Regions from separate parts of the Paenibacillus sp. ALJ109b genome, predicted to be linked through region 2. Evidence: predicted binding sites of a transcription regulator. Region 2 holds the regulator's gene; each other region holds the start of a gene.

Region 1 (6,077 bases), on a different contig from region 2:
AAACCGCCCCAGATTAAGCAAGTCTTCTTCCTCATTGTGAATCCCTGGCACATATACGTGGCGAATCCACATTTTTCGTCCATTGTCCGATAACCATTGTGCGGTGCGCAATGTTCTCTCGTTGGATTTGCCTGTCAGCTTGATATGTTTCTCATCATTGATGTGCTTCAGATCCAACAAAACCAGGTCTGTGTTATCTAACAAATCATGAATTCGATCCGGTTCATTGAAACCGTTGCTGTCCAGCGTAGTATGCAATCCCCAGCGGCGTTTCGCTTCTTTGAAAACTTCGGCTACAAAATGAGCCTGTAATGTTGGCTCCCCACCGGATACCGTAAGTCCTCCGCCGGAACTGCGGTAGTAGGACAAGTACGGCTCAATTTCAGCCAGTACCTCCTCCACGCTCATTTCCCTGCCACCATCCAGTGCCCATGTATCCGGATTGTGACAATACTGGCATTTGAGCAGACATCCCTGCATAAAAAGCACGAAGCGGATGCCTGGGCCGTCAACCGTCCCGAAAGTTTCGAGTGAGTGAATATGTCCATTAACCATGCTGCCTCTTCCTTTCTGTATCGCATCCGCTGTGCGTTTAATATGGAGGTTCTACTCCTATCTCCTATGAACTGTTGAGCTAAGCCCGAGTTACATCGAACCGTGGAAGGTCCGGTTAATGACATCGAGTTGTTGCTCACGTGTCAGTTTGATGAAGTTAACCGCGTAACCGGATACCCGTACTGTCAGCTGCGGATAGTTTTCCGGGTGATCCATCGCGTCAATCAACTGCTGGCGATCAAATACGTTCACGTTCAGATGGTGTGCCCCTTGACCAAAATAACCGTCCATCATGGCAACCAGATTGGATTTACGTGTGTCTGACTCTTTTCCGAGTGCTTTAGGCACGATGGAGAATGTGTTAGAGATCCCGTCAAGGCTGTGTTCATATGGCAGTTTGGCTACTGAACCCAGGGATGCCAGTGCACCTTTTTTGTCCCGACCATGCATTGGGTTCGCTCCTGGAGCAAACGGTTCGCCTGCTTTACGGCCATCCGGTGTTGTACCTGTTTTCTTGCCGTAAACCACGTTCGATGTGATCGTCAGTACAGACTGTGTTGGGATCGCATTACGATACGCTTTGTGTTTGCGAATCATGCCCATGAAGCTTTCAACCAATTCAACAGCGATGCTGTCGACACTGTCCTCATTATTACCGTAACAAGGGAATTCACCTTCAATTTCAAAATCAATTGCGATGCCTTGTTCGTTGCGGATCGGTTTGACTTTCGCATATTTGATTGCACTCAGAGAGTCTGCTGCAACTGAGAGACCAGCAATACCACAAGCCATAGTACGTACGATGTCACGGTCATGCAAGGCCATTTCAATACGCTCATAGCTGTATTTGTCATGCATGTAGTGAATGACGTTGAGTGAGTTCATATACAGTTTGGCGAGCCATTCCATCATCGGTTTGAAACGTTTCATAACTTCATTGTAATCCAGCACTTCGCTTGTAATCGCTGGATATTCAGGTCCAACTTGTGCTCCCGATTTCTCATCACGACCGCCGTTGATTGCATACAGCAATGCTTTTGCCAGGTTCGCACGAGCGCCGAAGAACTGCATTTGTTTCCCGATCTTCATCGCAGATACGCAGCAAGCAATACCATAATCGTCTCCGTAGATCGGACGCATCAGATCATCATTTTCATACTGGATGGAGCTCGTTTCGATGGATACTTTCGTACAGTATTGTTTGAATGCTTCCGGAAGCTTGATGGACCAAAGTACAGTAAGGTTTGGCTCAGGTGCAGGACCAAGGTTGTTCAGGGTATGCAGGAAACGGAAGCTGTTTTTCGTAACACGGGTTTCTCCATTTACGGACATGCCTCCGATGGATTCAGTTACCCATGTTGGGTCTCCACTGAACAATTCATTATAATCCGGCGTACGCAGGAACTTGACGATCCGCAGTTTCATAACAAAATGGTCAACCAGTTCTTGAGCCTGTTCTTCAGTTAGCAAGCCTTCTTGCAAGTCACGTTCAATGTAAATATCAAGAAAAGAAGAAACACGTCCGAGCGACATTGCTGCACCATTTTGCTCTTTGATCGCAGCCAGGTAACCGAAGTAGAGCCATTGGAACGCTTCTTTTGCGGTTGTGGCTGGCAAGGAAATATCGAAACCGTGCATTTCGCCCAGTTGTTTCAATTCTTGCAATGCACGAATCTGCTCGGACAGTTCTTCACGCAGGCGAATGACATCTTCATCAATCACATCGACTTCAAGTGCATTCAGTTCACCTTTTTTATTCCGAATCAGGAAGTCCACGCCATACAGAGCTACCCGGCGATAGTCACCGATGATCCGGCCACGGCCGTAAGCATCAGGCAGACCGGTAATAATCCCTGCTTTACGTGCTGCACGCATTTCGGATGTATAAGCATCAAATACGCCCTGGTTATGTGTTTTACGGATGTTCGTAAATATATCAATGACGCCTTGAGGCATTTCAAAACCATAAGCTTCACAAGCATCAATCATCATGCGAATTCCACCGAATGGCTGAATGGAACGTTTGAATGGAGCATCCGTTTGAACACCAACAATCTGCTCTTTGGATTTATCCAGATAACCTGGTTGGTGAGAAACAATCGTTGCTGGCGTGTTTACGTCAACATCGAGTACCCCGCCGTTATCGCGCTCTTTTTTTGTCAGATCGGATACGATATCCCATAACTCTTTTGTATTCTGAGTTGCACCTGCAAGAAATGCTTCGTCGCCATAGTAAGGTGATAAGTTGCGTACTAGAAAATCATTCACATCTACGGATTTCGTCCATGTTCCTTTGGTAAAGTTTCTCCAACCTGTTTGTTGTTTGACATCTTTTTCGATCACCGACATAGTAATCCCTCCACAAATTTGGATTTCCGGACACATGACAGGATGCTTCACTCGTCTCATCTGTGCCCAGAGCCGCGATTAATGTGATAAATTTCACATGTAAGCCGGAACATGTTCTCTCTACTTGGGAACCGGAACCGCGGATGAATGTTTTTCTTACATTTTCAGTATACGTCTTCGTTCTTTCATCATCTGTGATTTTTATCACAAAGTTTGTGACCATCCTCACTCCACTTGTGCTGTGTCAAGTTGAACCCTAAATTATTCACACTTAGCCACTGCGCGGGCAGAACAACTTCCGATCAATGTTCAAACCCGATTTCCCGGATTGAACAATATAATTTGAACGAAAGGATATGTACACTAGCCACTCCGAGGATAGAACAACCTTCCGATCGCTGTTACCCCCAGATTTTTTAGATTACCTTTTAAAAAGGGAAAATCCGGGGATAAAGGCGAGCGCTTCGCTTCTTCAGGTTTTTTCTCTCCTCTCCGTTATCGTGTACATGTATGGTTCAAACTATATAGCATAGAAGGTTGAAATCGTGCTTAAAAGCGAACGCTTCGCTTCTTCAGTTTTTTCTGCCCCTCCGTTATGGTGTGAATACCTCCTGGTTCAAAAAGTAACATCACGGATTCCGTGTAACCTCTTTTAAAAAAGGCAACTGCGAAGATTACGTTATACCTTTTTTTATAGGAAAGACGGCAATCGGGGCTCCCCTTACGGGGAACCCTGACTATATCTGCCTTAATCCTGCTGTTGCATTAGTTGTTATTCAAACTTGCCGTAGAATGCGTTGCGGTATACATCTGCCAGTTCAGTCACCAGCGGCAGTTTTGGATTGGCTGTTGTACATTGGTCCTCGAATGCGCGGTCTGCCAGATAATCGACATGTGCCTCAAAGTCTTTGGCATCGAATCCGATTTCCTGGAACGACTCTTCAATACCCAATGTTTTGTTCAGTTTGCGAATGGCATTGATGAGGCTGGTAACCCCTTCTTCTGTCGTACGTGCAGGCAATCCCAGAATTCGGGCAATTTCGGCATAACGCTCATCTGCAACAAAGTGCGAATATTTCGGGAACGATGCAAACTTCGTCGGTTTTTTCGCATTGTAGCGAATGACGTGCGGCATCAGGATCGCATTGGTACGTCCATGTGCGGTGTGGTACTGACCGCCCCATTTGTGTGCCAAGCTGTGGTTAATGCCCAGGAATGCGTTGGCAAAAGCCATACCGGCAATTGTCGAAGCGTTATGCATTTTCTCACGAGCCAATTTGTCACCTTGCAGTGCCGATTGCTCGAGGTATTGGAATACCAGTTGAATCGCTTTGATCGCGAGTCCATCCGTGTAATCATTCGCCATAACGGAGACATATGCTTCGATCGCATGCGTCAATACGTCCATACCTGTGTCTGCGACAGCCGTTTTAGGCAGAGTGTATACAAACTCAGGGTCGACGATCGCTACATCTGGTGTCAACTCGTAGTCTGCCAGTGGATATTTCGTATTGCCTTGATTTTTATCTGTAATAACTGCGAACGATGTTACTTCCGAACCTGTGCCCGAAGTTGTCGGGATTGCTACGAATTTCGCTTTCACGCCGAGACGTGGATATTTGTAGATCCGTTTGCGGATATCCATGAATTTTTGCTTCAAGTCGTTAAAGTCTGTGTCAGGATATTCATAGAACAGCCACATCGCTTTGGCAGCATCCATCGGTGATCCCCCGCCGAGTGCGATAATGCAGTCTGGCTGGAAGCGGCGCATCATTTCCGTACCGCGATCTACCGTTGTTGTGGATGGATCGGGTTCGACATCAGAGAACACTTCAATGGCTACTGGCATTTGACGTTGACGCAGATAGTGCTCTACTTTTTCCACATAACCGAGTTTGACCATCATCGCATCCGTAATAATGGCTACGCGTGTGATGTCCGGCATTTTGGCAAGATACTGTGTTGCACCTTTTTCGAAGTAGACTTTGTTCGGCACTTTGAACCATTGCATATTCACGGTACGGCGAGCCACCCTCTTCACGTTGATTAAGTTCACAGCGGTTACGTTGGAAGAAGTCGAGTTACGTCCATACGATCCGCAGCCCAATGTCAGTGACGGCATGTTGGTGTTGTAGATGTCACCTATGGCGCCGTGTGTGGATGGCGAATTCACGATAATCCGTCCGGTTTGCAGGCGATCTGCGAATTTGCCAATGACTTCTTCGTTCGTCGAATGAATAACAGAGGAGTGACCCATGCCGCCAAAAGCAACCACTTCTGCTGCACGCTCAATCCCTTCAGCTGCCGTTTTCACTTTGTAACAAGCCAGTACCGGGCTTAGTTTTTCAGCCGACAACGGGAACTTCGTGCCAACACCCTCAATCTCGGCTACGAGAATTTTGGTGTTAGCAGGGACCTCGATACCGCACATTTGCGCAATGCTGACTGCAGATTGACCAACAATCGCTGGGTTCACTGCACATTTCTCAGCATTAATCGCACCTGCGGTCAGTTTCGCTGCCTCATCCTTGTTGACGAAGTAACAGCCGTTTGCGATCATTTTCTTTTTCACCTGATCGAAGATCTGTTCTTCGATGATGACTGCTTGCTCGGAAGCACAGATCATGCCGTTATCGAACGATTTGGACAAAATCAGATCCGTTACCGCTTGATTGATATCTGCACTTTTCTCAATAAAGCAAGGTACGTTCCCTGGCCCTACGCCCAGTGCCGGTTTACCACAGCTGTATGCCGCCCGTACCATGCCTGATCCGCCTGTTGCCAGAATGAGCGCCACATCGTTATGATTCATCAGCGCGTTTGTTCGATCCATGGAAGGATCATCAATCCACTGGATACAATCCGCTGGAGCACCATGCTTCACTGCAGCATCAAGCAGGATTTTGGCAGCTTCCCGGCTACAGTTCTGTGCAGATGGGTGGAAACCGAAGATGATTGGGTTACGCGTTTTGATGGAAATCAGTGCTTTGAACATCGTGGTGGATGTCGGATTCGTTACCGGGGTAATCCCCATGATGATGCCGACAGGCTCCGCAATTTTCTGGAAGCTTTCGTACTCGTTATCTTCGATAACCCCTACTGTTTTGTCATATTTTATGCTATGATACACATATTCTGTTGCAAATATATTTTTGGTGATTTTATCCTCATAC
Region 2 (6,077 bases):
ATGGCATGTCCCAATTCATGAATAGCCACTCTTTTCTTCTCTTCTACGCTGGATTCGCGGTCTGTCTTCTCACCCATCATTACTTTATCAATCGCTAAGGACAGATGGCGCTGTTCAATGTTGGGCAGCCCGTCCCTCATCGCGTAAATTGCAGCTTCGTTCATCACGCTTTCCAGCTGTGCTCCAGAAAAACCATAGGATTCTTCTGCTGTCTTCTCAAGGCTGACCCCTTCCAAAAGAGGTTTATTGACAGCATGCAGCTCCAGGATGTGTTTTCTGCCTTTCTTATCCGGCAAATCTACCTGAATATGACGGTCAAAACGTCCTGGACGTGTCAACGCGCTGTCCAGCATTTCTTTTCGGTTCGTAGCTGCGATCACGAGTATGCGCGGTGTGTCGGAAGAGTATATGCCATCCATTTCCGTCAACAGCTGATTCAGTGTCTGATCATATTCACGCTGTTGTCCACCTTCCCGTTTTCCACCGATCACATCAATTTCATCAATAAATATAATGGCATTTTCCTTATTTTCTTTAGCAGCACGTGTTCTTGCATCACGGAATAAATCCCGTATTCTGCCTGCACCTACACCAACATACATCTCAACAAACTCACTGCCTGAAGCAGCTACAAAAACAGAGTCGGTATAATGAGCAGCAGCTTTGGCCATCAAGGTTTTACCTGTTCCTGGAGGGCCAGTAAGCAGGATACCTTTCAAAGGACGAATACCAAACTTCTGAATTTCTTCATGTCGAATGAGAAAATCAAGCGCTTCCCGCAGTTCCTGCTTGGCACTCTCTTGACCACCGATTTCTTCAAAAGTCAGCTTGGAAGGTCCTTTTTTCTTGCGTTTACGTTCCTGACCTGCGCCCACCGTAATTCCGCCACGCATTTGCATCATAAGCAGCAGAGCACCCACAAGCATTGCAGCGATCAGAATGGGAATCATGTTTACACCGATAAAAGCGAGAAAGATAATTAATACGGGTACAAATCCAATGGCAATTTCTTTCGTCCATTTAGGCATTAGGCCACACTCCTATCTGACCGGGCACACGCGGCAGAATGATAAACTTGCTGGCATCTCCATCTCTGAGACTGACATATACATTATTGTCATCCATGGCTGTATTTACCTTGATCCCATTTGTAGCCATTTTAGACAAGGTCGGTGTAATCTCGGTGTATTGCTTGTTCTCCATCGCTTGAGCTACGGTAAACATCGCGCTTCCCCACCAGCTCTCCAGCGCTTCGTTGGAATGATCCACGACATCCAGCTTCAACGAACGAGTGCCAATCAAGGTCTGTCCTTCTTTGTGAATATATTGTACTAATCTGCCCAGATCAACATCTGGCTGCAGATCGAGTTTCAACTGTACATCATTGCGGTTAATAGTTAATTGAACATCATTGACTCCATCGTACTGGGTAACCATCTTTTCAATTGGGCTTTGCACAGCCACATGACGATACACAAACCAACCTCCAAACAACACAACGGCTGAAATGACGGCAGTCAGAGCAATAGGCAATACTTTTATCTTCAAGTGAGTTACCCCTCCTAAATTTTGGCTCATCCTATAACTTGTAGGCAAGAATATGAATATGTGTACGTAATGTCCTGTGATGTGCCTAACAGGATTTATTTGTGTATGATGTATCCTTGAATACATATTTGAGTATATCACATCGTATATACAATATCTAAGGCGAAAATATGAATAAATTATTAATTTTAACTATTCAAATCCAAAATGATCAACAAAGTACGCCAAAGAACCGGTCCAGTCGGGTTTCCGTCTGCCGGTTCTTTAATGTATTCTTTTGGGCGATAGTACTTTTGCTAATTCTAGCTATTCGGGATCGTATAGACCAGGTCCACCTGTTCCCCGTTGCTGAAGCGGTAAAACCGATAATAGTTGTGAGTATCATCGTTGTAATACACTTGCCATACATAGATTCCATTCACAACGCCTGGCATGATTCGCTTGATCTCCCCACCCGGAACTTCAGAGCTGAACCGATTTCGAATCTGAGCTTCATTCATGCCATTCTTCAACAATTCACCGTGTACTGCATTGGCTCCCGTCACCGGTTTGTTATTCTCATCAAACTTGATCCACACCATGACATCCTGATTATCCTTATTTTTGCCGATCAGGGTCCAGTATATGTTGTCTCCGCCGTCTTTCTGCCCCCAGACATACTTACGCAGCTCTTCGTGGGACGTAATCCCCAGCTGTTCCTGGGCCGCCTGTATGGCCAACGCCTCTTCCTTGCGCTGATCCTGGGTAACATAGACATAATAACGCTGAAGTCCAAACAGAATCAGAACCAGGAGCAGCAGCGAAATCCATATCCACTTCTTTTTTTTCTTCAAAAGCCGAACTTCCTTTCCCTATGACGATGCGGTCCTTGTAATTATCGGGCAAGCAAACTGTCAAATGCCAGCTGAGACTCACGCAGAATGCGCTCTTCATCCATTGTAAGACATTCGCCATGTTTAACCACTTGTTTACCATCCACCCACACATGCTCCACATCTTTGGCAGATGCCGAGTAGACCGTATGGGAAATCAGATCCGTATGCGGATAGAAATGGGCTTGTTCGATGTTCAACGCGATGAAGTCAGCCTTCATGCCAACTTGCAGAGCGCCTGTGTTGTTCAGGAATATGGATTTGGCACCATATGAAGTTCCAAGCAGAAGTGCTTCCCCCGCCGGCACTGCAGTAGGGTCACCAGACACACCTTTATGAATCAACGCAGCCAATCTCATCTCTTCAAACATATCCAGGTTATTGTTACTTGCTGGTCCGTCTGTTCCCAAGGATACGGTCACACCTGCTTTCAACAGATCAGGTACTCGTGCAACACCCGAAGCCAATTTCAGGTTACTGCCTGGATTGTGGGAAACTGCTACATCATGCTTTGCGAGAATCTCGATCTCTTCATCATTCAGATGTACCGCATGTGCAACCAAAGATGGACGGGAGAAAAATCCTAGTTTCTCCAGATGTGCAACCGGACGCAGTCCGTAATCAGCCACGTTCTGTTCCACTTCGCGAAGCGTTTCAGACATATGCGTATGCAAAGGCAGATTCAGGTCATGAGCAACCTGTACCAGCTTCTCTATGTAATCCGGAGGGCAAGTGTAAGGGGCGTGTGGAGAGATTACGGTTGTAATTCTTCCGTCTGCCTGTCCATTCCATTGACGAGCAAATGCTGCGGACTCTTCCAGCTTACGCAGTTGTTCTTCTTCTGAGCAAAGTCCGATTACCCCACGTGCCAGAGCAGCCCGAACGCCGGATTGTTCCACCACTTTCGCGACCTGATCCATATGATCATACATATCCAGGAAAGATGTTGTTCCGCCTTTCAACATTTCAAGAACGGATAGTGATGTGCCCCAATATACGTCTTCAGACGTCATTTTGGCTTCCATTGGCCACATTTTCTCCTGCAACCATACTTGTAACGCCAGATCGTCTCCATGGCCTCTCAAAAGCGACATGGCCGCGTGACCATGCGTATTGATCAGACCCGGCAAGAAGAACAGTCCTTTTCCGTCCACCTTTGTCAGACTTTCGTCTCCTTCCGGCAATGTCTCACCAATATGCACAATCTTGTCATTCTCAACAACCATAAAACCTTGAACCACTTTCCAATTCGTACCCTCACTCACGGCAAATTTGCCGTTGTGAATTACCCATCTATTTGTCGTCATCTTCCTCGTCGTCCTTTCCATTCTCCAAGTAATAAGCCAGGCTAAGTAGATCCGTCGTAAAATCGGCATGATGAATACGAATATGCGGCGGGGTCTTCAGGATCGTTGGTGCAAAGTTCAGAATCGCTTCAATTCCTGACTCAATCAGCTGATCTGCAACATTTTGGGCTTCCGTATCCGGAACCGTGATAATACCTATACGAATGTTATCTTTTTTGACCGAATCCGTTAATTCATTCATCGGTTGTACCGTCAAACTGTTGATTTGGCTCCCAATCTTCGGACCGTAGGCATCAAATACAGCGACAATCTTCATGTTGTCTTTGAGATAGGCATTGTAATTGGACAAGGCATGTCCCAAATTACCTGCTCCGACAAGAGCTACATTGATCTGCTGGTCTATTTTTAAAATATGGCGGATTTTCTCAATGAGATATGATACGTCATACCCGATCCCTTTACGACCAAAGTCACCGAAGTAAGCCAGGTCTTTACGAATCTGGGCAGGATTCAAATCCAGCCTCAATCCAAGTTCTTGTGAAGAGACCGTATTGACTTCACGCTGATGCAGTTCATTCAAATAACGCAAGTAAACAGGTAATCTACGCACCACGGCTTCCGAAATTTTATCTGATTTCATTCATTGCTCCCCCTTACAAAGGCCACGATAGATAGATGAAAAAGATGAGCACCCTGTCTAAAACGAGCAAAAAGATTACTGAGTTAAACAGGATGCTCATTGTTATATAATGGATAATTGCTTTAATTCCTTTAATTGCTTTACTCGCATATCCATGAAACGAATAAATCATATTACTTAATTTTACCGCCAACCACTGGCGTCTTGCAATAATGGAAGCTACAGAGCGATCTGTTATTGTTGCTCTTCGGTCGGTCTCTCGAGCCATTCCGAAATGCGTGGAACCATCTGTTCTGTGAGCATGTGCTCCATTTTGGGACCAGGTAATGAATATAAAAAGTACTTGCCATAATATGCTTCAATAACGCGTGTATCGTATACAATCACAATGCCTCTGTCTTTGCCTGTACGAACCAGTCTGCCAAATCCCTGTTTGAAACGGATGACGGCTTGTGGCACGGACAGCTTCATAAACGGGTTTTTCTTCTGCTGCTGCAAAAGCTCGCTCTTCGCTTCGACTAATGGATGATTCGGTGGCTGGAACGGCAGTCTGACAATCGCGAGACAAGTCAGAGCCTCTCCTGGAATGTCCACCCCTTCCCAGAAGCTGCTTGTGCCAAGAAGCACCGTTGCTTTCGCATCTTGGAAGCGGCGTGTAAGCTTGGAACGGCTGCCACTGTCCACCCCTTGCCCAAGCAAAGAGATATCATTGCCTGACAAGGCCTCCTTAAGTGGGTCATAGACCTGGCGCAGCATGCGATAGGAGGTGAACAACACCATCATACGTCCACGAGTGGCAATAGCCGTTTCCGCGAGGGAGTGCACGAGCATATCCACAAAGTGGGCATCGCCTACACTGCCCTTCACGCTTGGGAAATCACGCGGAATGACGAGCAGCGCCTGTTCTCGATAATTGAACGGTGACGGCAACATGGACGTTAACAAACGGTTATTCTCGGCAGCTTCCTGCAAACCCAGCTGTTCGATCATGAATTGAAATGACTTGTCAACGGAGAGCGTAGCCGATGTAAGCACAACGCTTTTCTTTTTATCAAAGAACATATCCTTCAATTGTGCACTGACATCGACAGGAACAGCATAGAGCTGAAGTGATTTACTGCGGAATTGGCCGCTGGCCTCCATCCAGTACACGGTGTTGGCATCATCCATCCGCATGAAGAAACGCAGATTATCCTTAATCGTTGCCAAGTCCTTGAGCAGACCTGAGATATCCGTAATCAGACTATCGGACTGATAATCATCCTGATCTTCTTTCACTTCAAGCAGCAGCTTGTCGCCTTTACGAATCAAATCACCTAGAGTGACATAGATTTGGTTTTCAGCATCCTGCAATTCCTGCCATTTGGCTGGTTTTTGTGAAGGCTTCAGTCTAAGAGAGAATTGTCCTGTCTCGCCTGGAGAAGCATCGCTGCGTTCAGGCAGCAGGCCAAACAATGTGTCACTTAGTCGATCCCACATCTCTTTGACTTCGACGGCAAGCGGGAACATCTGATCAATCATGGAGCCCCACTGTACCGAATTTTCGTGACCCGATAATTGAGAACGAAGCATCGGCAGTTGGCCATTACGGCTATCTTTAAACAGTCGGGTCAGAGTATGAACCAACGTAAAATATTTCATATGAAGACCAAGATGCTTACCTGCTACGTCCTCCAGATGATGTGCTTCATCGATGACGAGACTTTCGTA
Region 3 (6,077 bases), on a different contig from region 2:
GCTCATACATAGCAATAAAATTTCATGGGCTGGTCCGGAGTCTGCTTCCAGTGGTCAAAAGGGGAATGGCATTGATCTGTACAATTCCCATCGTACCCACATCGAAGACAACAAAATTATGGGTATGCGGGACGGTATCTATCTGGAGAACAGTCGCAATCTTACGGTTAAGGCTAACACGCTGTTACACACCAGGTATGGCATTCATTGTATGTATATCGATGGCTCTTCTGTTGTGGACAATGTGGGAGTGAACAACAGTACCGGAGCCATGGTCATGGGCGTCAAGAATACGGTTGTATCGGGAAATTCCTTTCGCAAACAGAACGAAAATGTGCATTCACAAGGGATTTTGTTGTATGACGTGCAGCAATCCTCGGTTCATAACAATGTCGTGGAAGGTAATCGTGTTGGCATGAACATTGCTGAATCCTCAGGAAATGAAATTCGCGGCAATGCGGTGCTCCGGAATTTCATCGGAATTCAGCTTGTGCTTGCGGAGGGTAATCAGTTTACCAGAAACCAATTTATTTCGAATGTGATTGAAGCTTCAGCGATGGACAGCCGGAACAATGAGATGAAGGAAAACTACTGGGATTCCTTTCAAGGTCTTGACCTGAACGATGATGGAATTAGTGAACTGTCCTATGGGATTAATCCTTTTTATGAGCAAGTGGTCAACCGGAATTCGGCCTATCAGCTTTTCTTTCAATCTCCAGGCATGATCTTTATGAGCAACTTGTTTACGGAAGGCAAGGCAGAGTGGACAAGCGACAGATCGCCGTTAATGAACATGGAAGCGGAATCACTGACAACGAAGACAGGTACACAAGCGATCAAAGAGTCAACTGGGGTTTGGATCATCGGATGCATTCTGCTGGGCCTGGCCACTTTTATTATGATCAATATGGGGGTATTACGAAAATGAGAATGAAAACACATTGGAAAACAATCATGGTGCTTCTCTTTGGGGTGCTGTTATTAACAGCTTGCGGAAAAAAATACGAGGCATTGCCTATTAATGAAGACGTGGATATCTGTGCCATTTGCAAAATGCAGGTGAAAGATGATGCTTATGCCACGCAGCTTACCACGAAAGACGGTAAAAATTATAAATTTGATGACATTGGTTGTATGCACCAGTGGAAAGAAGAGAACGGAACAGATAACATCGGGATGGATTTTGTTCGTGATTATAATGACAAGGAATGGATTGAGTACAGCAAAGCCACGTATGTATATGACGCTTCACTGCGTACACCGATGGCTTACGGGATCCTCAATTTCAAGGATAAACCATCTGCCGAAGCATTTGTTGCCGAGCAGGGTGTAGGAACGATCATGACCGCTGAAGACCTCGCCTCCCACGACTGGAAACAAAACACAGAGTCGATGGATATGATGGGTGAGCATGGGCATTCCGAAGAGGGAATGAGTGAAGGCATGCATGAAGAAACACATGGGGAAAGTGAATCAACGGAAGATTCAGGCCATAAGTAAATGTCCAATGAAGATGGTGATGTATGATGGGAGATATGTTACAAGTCGTTCGACGAGAAATGAAAATGGGATTTCGCAACCCCTGGTCATATTCATTTTTGATTCTTTTCTGCATATTTAGTCTGAGTTTGCTAATCATTAATTCTCAGAATTTTGTAACAGGCTACTCTGGCACGACAGGTTCCATGTTAAATCTTATTCTTTATCTGTTGCCGCTGATGACCCTTTTTCTGGGCTCGTTCTCGTTGACTTCTGAAAAGGAAGAAGGCAGCTGGCAGCTGTTGTCCACATACCCCATCGGTACGATGTCTTTTATTGTTGGCAAATATCTGGGTCTATCGGTTGTATTAGTGACTATAGTTACATTTGGTTATGGCCTCATGGGACTTCTTAGCGGATGGGTGGGCAGCCCTTTGGATGTTATGACGTACTTATTGTTTCTGGTATTCTCCTGCGGACTGGTACTGCTATTTCTGACTATTGCACTGTTCATTGGTTCGTTATCCAAAAATCGCTGGCAAGCGTTAACGATATCCGTATCCGTTTGGTTTTTTGCTGTGATCGGATGGCCTACGCTACTAATCTCCGTGCTGGGACTCATGCCGTATCAGTGGATAAAACCCTTACTCACCGTTCTAACCTTCATCAATCCGGCTGAGCTGGTACGTTTGTTTGTTGTGATCAAACTTGGCGGGGGCTCGATACTGGGACCTGAATATTATCAGTGGGTGGATTGGGTACAGCCATCGAGCGGGAGCTGGATCTTTATGGGGATATGCCTGCTGTGGATTGCATGTTCGATCGTGGCAGTTTACGGGATCTGGGAAAGGGGGCGGTCCCATGGATAACATGGAAGCAGAGATTGTTGGACTGTGTAAATCCATAAAAAAACAACAGATCGTTGAAGATATATCCTTTCGCGTTTCTTCCGGTCATGTGCTTGCCTTATGTGGCGGAAATGGGGCTGGAAAAAGCACCGTTCTGCGTATGCTCGCAGGTATTCTTCAACCTACCTCCGGAGAAATCATTGTAAACAAGATGCGCTGGTCCAAAGAACGAAAGCGATATTCGGAACAGATCGGATATATGCCGGATGATTATCATTTCAACCATGGTCTGACGGCAGAGGAGGTGCTCCAGTTCTGGGCGGCGTTAAGGAAAGTGTCCAAAGAGAGAGTAACGGAAGTGCTAACCATGGTAGGTTTGGCCGATCAAAAAAAGAAACGGGTCACGACCTTTTCCAAAGGTATGCGGCAGCGTGTATTATTTGCCCAGGCTCTGCTGTCCAAGCCTCCGCTGCTGATCATGGATGAACCAACGAATGGGCTGGACCCCTTCTGGATGCAGGAGTTTGCAAATCTGATAAAACAGATCAAGGAGGAGGGACATATGGTCGTGTTCTCCACCCATCAGCTTGAGATTGCAGATGATGTTGCCGATCAGATTGTTTTTATGAACCAAGGACGCAATGTGGGGGATGGCTCTACTGAGGAGTTTCGTCAACAGTTTGGGTCGCTTCATGCTGCATTTCATCATAGTCTTGGCTTAAAGTGAAGGTGAATCGATTGGAAATAAAGAGTAAAAAAATGAGTTCGAAAATGAGACGTTTGCTTACTATCCTGATTGGAATGGGTGCTGTGCTGGCCGCTGTGTGGGCAATTTACCAGGGGACTTCATCATCCGAGCCCAAAAGAACCGGTGCCATTGAAGCCGGTGCAATTGCTCCTAAATTCACTGCGGTTAATTCAGCCGGAGAACAGGTGAAGCTCTCCGATTATCGGGGCAAAGTCGTCATGATTAACTTCTGGGCTTCATGGTGTACGCCCTGTGTGAGGGAAATGCCAATGATTAATCAGATCGCTCAGACGTATCAAAACGATGTAGAGACCCTGTTTGTCAACGTGGGGGAAGCGAAGGGCACCATTCGAGAATTTATGGAGAAACAGCAATTCGATTTCCCTGTTATCATTGATGTGACCGGAAAGGTCTCCGGCCTGTATCGTATCACCGGGTTGCCAGCGACCATGATCATAGATCAGGAAGGTATATTCAGTCACATTCTGCTCGGTGAGTTGACCAAGGATATTCCCTTGCAGCAATGGCTGGAGCAGACCGTACAGCAAAAGAATTGAAGCTTTGCTAGACTTAAGAGTTTAAGAACTTAAGAACTTAAGAACTTAAGAACTTAAGAAGTCGCTATAGGAGGCGGCTTCTTTTGTTTGTTTTTTTCGAACATCTTGCATGCATAGTAGAATTGAAAATTGCAATACCACGGTTGTGTCCAAAGAATCAATAGCTCCTTTGGGTACTTTTTACGCTTTTCACCGAGTTGTCAGAAAGAGTTGATCCTTTCTTGAACATTTAGGGACGAAGACGTGTCAGCGATTGAATTGCTAATTCACAAAGATATAATAATTTTAACTATTAGGTCCTGTTAAGTACTTTGGCCCTTCAGTATCAGGTAAAACACAGCTCGCCAACCCATGCTCAGTCCAGTAACTATGTGTAGCAATGCACAATGATGGTGTGGTAAAGCTTCCTTCGTCTCTTACTTTGTGAAAAAATTCTCTTTGTACATACAACGATGGAGGAACGCTTTATAGACAAACTCTAATCCTATCTAGTGGGGCTTCTATCAACCTGATAAAGAACGTAGTCCGAGGGCTGACTGACCTAATAATTAAAAGATTCAAATCAGTACGAAAATCGAACAGAGTTTGAAAGGAGGCAGTAAACAATGGCAATCGATACAGTGATGTGGAGCAAGCTGGTGACAGGCATGACGCTGGGCTTCCACGCTATTTTTGCGACGCTTGGCGTCGGTATACCTCTAATGATCGCAATTGCAGAGTTCATGGGGATTCGCAAGAAGGACCCCCATTACACACTTATGGCGAAGAGGTGGTCAAGAGGGTTTGTCATTTCTGTGGCGGTTGGTGTGGTGACCGGTACAGCGATTTCACTGCAACTGGCCCTGGTGTGGCCGAATTTTATGAAACTGGCAGGCAATGTCATTGCACTCCCACTATTCATGGAAGTGTTTGCGTTCTTTTTTGAAGCCATCTTCCTGGGCATTTATTTATATACGTGGGATCGATTCAAAAATCCGTACATCCACTGGCTGTTGACGATTCCAATCGTTACCGGTGCAGGTATGTCGGCTGTGTTTATTACGACGGTGAACGGCTTTATGAACCAGCCTGGAGGCTTTGTCATGGAAGCAGGCCAATTCACAGCGGTTAACCCAGTGGAGGCAATGCTGAATACGGCGACCTTCTCCAAGGTGTTTCATGTATTAAGCTCGGCCTATTTGACAGGAGCTGCCCTGTTAGCTGGAATTGCAGCCTTTGCAATGCTGAGAAAAGGGGCATCTGCATACCACAAAAAAGCCTTGAATCTCATGATGGCGGTGGTTCTTCTGTTCGGCTTACTGAACACATTAGCGGGAGATGTGTCCGCCAAATTTCTGGCCGAGCATCAGCCGGAGAAACTTGCAGCAGCAGAATGGCATTTTGAGACGGAGAGCGGCGCAGATTTGATTTTATTGGGATGGCTGAATGCAGAGCATGAAATTATAGGAGCCCTTCACCTGCCGAAACTGCTCAGCTTCCTGGCCTTTAGTGACTTTAATGCCGAGGTAACCGGACTGGAGGAGTTTCCGGAGGACGAATGGCCGCCGCTGCTCGTTCACTACCTGTTTGATTTAATGGCGGGAATCGGATTTACGCTGCTGGCTATCTCGGTTCTGTACTTCCTGTTTGTGTTCTGGAAAAAGCGCAATGAGCTGAACAAGTGGCTGCTTGGGATTATAGCACTAGGCGCACCCATGGCTTTTCTCGGAGTTGAGCTGGGCTGGTTCTATGCTGAACTGGGGCGACAGCCGTGGATTATCCGGGGATATATGCGAGTGGAGGAAGCCGCCACTTCATCACCCAACATAAGAATGATCTTTTTCTTCTTCCTGCTTCTCTACATCGTTCTGGGAGTCATGTGTGTTCTCGTACTAAGACGTTTGTTCAACAATAATCCGGCAGAAGTCGAGATGGAGAAATGGATGAAGGAGAAGCGCAATCCGTCTACAGAAAAGGGTGAGCGTGCATGAGTTACGAACTGATCGGCATCTCGGTGCTCTGGCTGTTCTTGTATGGCTATTTAATTGTAGCCTCCATTGATTTCGGGGCGGGTTTCTTTGCTTTTTATGCACGCTTGACGAAACAGGATCACCTGATTAATCGTCTGATCTCCCGCTATTTATCACCGGTATGGGAGATTACGAATGTATTTTTTGTCTTTTTCTATATTGGCATCGTCGGGTTCTTTCCCGACACGGCTTATTATTACGGATCAGCGCTGCTCGTACCGGGAAGCATTGCGGTCATTTTGCTCGCTATTCGTGGGTCGTTTTATGCCTTTGAGAACTATGGTTCCAAAAATAATATCGTGTATCTGTTTCTATATGGAGCTTCGGGATTGCTGATTCCCGCTTCGCTATCAGTGGCGCTAACGCTGTCTGAAGGTGGTTTTATCGTGAAGCAGGGTTCGACGGTTTCTTTGGATTACTGGACGCTGTTTACCAA

Evidence for each region. Region 2 encodes Rex, which represses fermentation and respiration genes when NADH is low (regulators of the CRP and FNR family bind a similar motif). Its sites were predicted from a motif close to TTGTGAAATATTTCACAA; they were not measured.
Region 1: pflB (formate C-acetyltransferase) is a predicted target of Rex. The motif match lies at 2,986-3,003, and genes of this name have one in related genera.
Region 3: G3352_RS16080 (cytochrome ubiquinol oxidase subunit I) is a predicted target of Rex. The motif match lies at 4,054-4,071, and genes of this name have one in related genera.

The regions. Positions count from the first base shown of each region.
Region 1 covers NZ_JAAIFP010000006.1:368-6,444, forward strand. The annotation lists gene pflA (pyruvate formate-lyase-activating protein) at 1-555, opposite strand, end outside; gene pflB (formate C-acetyltransferase) at 646-2,904, opposite strand; gene adhE (bifunctional acetaldehyde-CoA/alcohol dehydrogenase) at 3,677-6,077, opposite strand, start outside.
Region 2 covers NZ_JAAIFP010000012.1:68,590-74,666, reverse strand. The annotation lists gene G3352_RS14165 (AAA family ATPase) at 1-1,028, opposite strand, end outside; gene G3352_RS14160 (hypothetical protein) at 1,021-1,548, opposite strand; gene G3352_RS14155 (cell wall elongation regulator TseB-like domain-containing protein) at 1,851-2,381, opposite strand; gene G3352_RS14150 (amidohydrolase) at 2,423-3,727, opposite strand; gene G3352_RS14145 (redox-sensing transcriptional repressor Rex) at 3,714-4,367, opposite strand; gene dinG (ATP-dependent DNA helicase DinG) at 4,602-6,077, opposite strand, start outside.
Region 3 covers NZ_JAAIFP010000014.1:52,124-58,200, forward strand. The annotation lists gene G3352_RS16055 (right-handed parallel beta-helix repeat-containing protein) at 1-928, shown strand, start outside; gene G3352_RS16060 (nitrous oxide reductase accessory protein NosL) at 925-1,500, shown strand; gene G3352_RS16065 (ABC transporter permease) at 1,527-2,348, shown strand; gene ccmA (heme ABC exporter ATP-binding protein CcmA) at 2,341-3,054, shown strand; gene G3352_RS16075 (TlpA family protein disulfide reductase) at 3,087-3,632, shown strand; gene G3352_RS16080 (cytochrome ubiquinol oxidase subunit I) at 4,238-5,602, shown strand; gene G3352_RS16085 (cytochrome d ubiquinol oxidase subunit II) at 5,599-6,077, shown strand, end outside.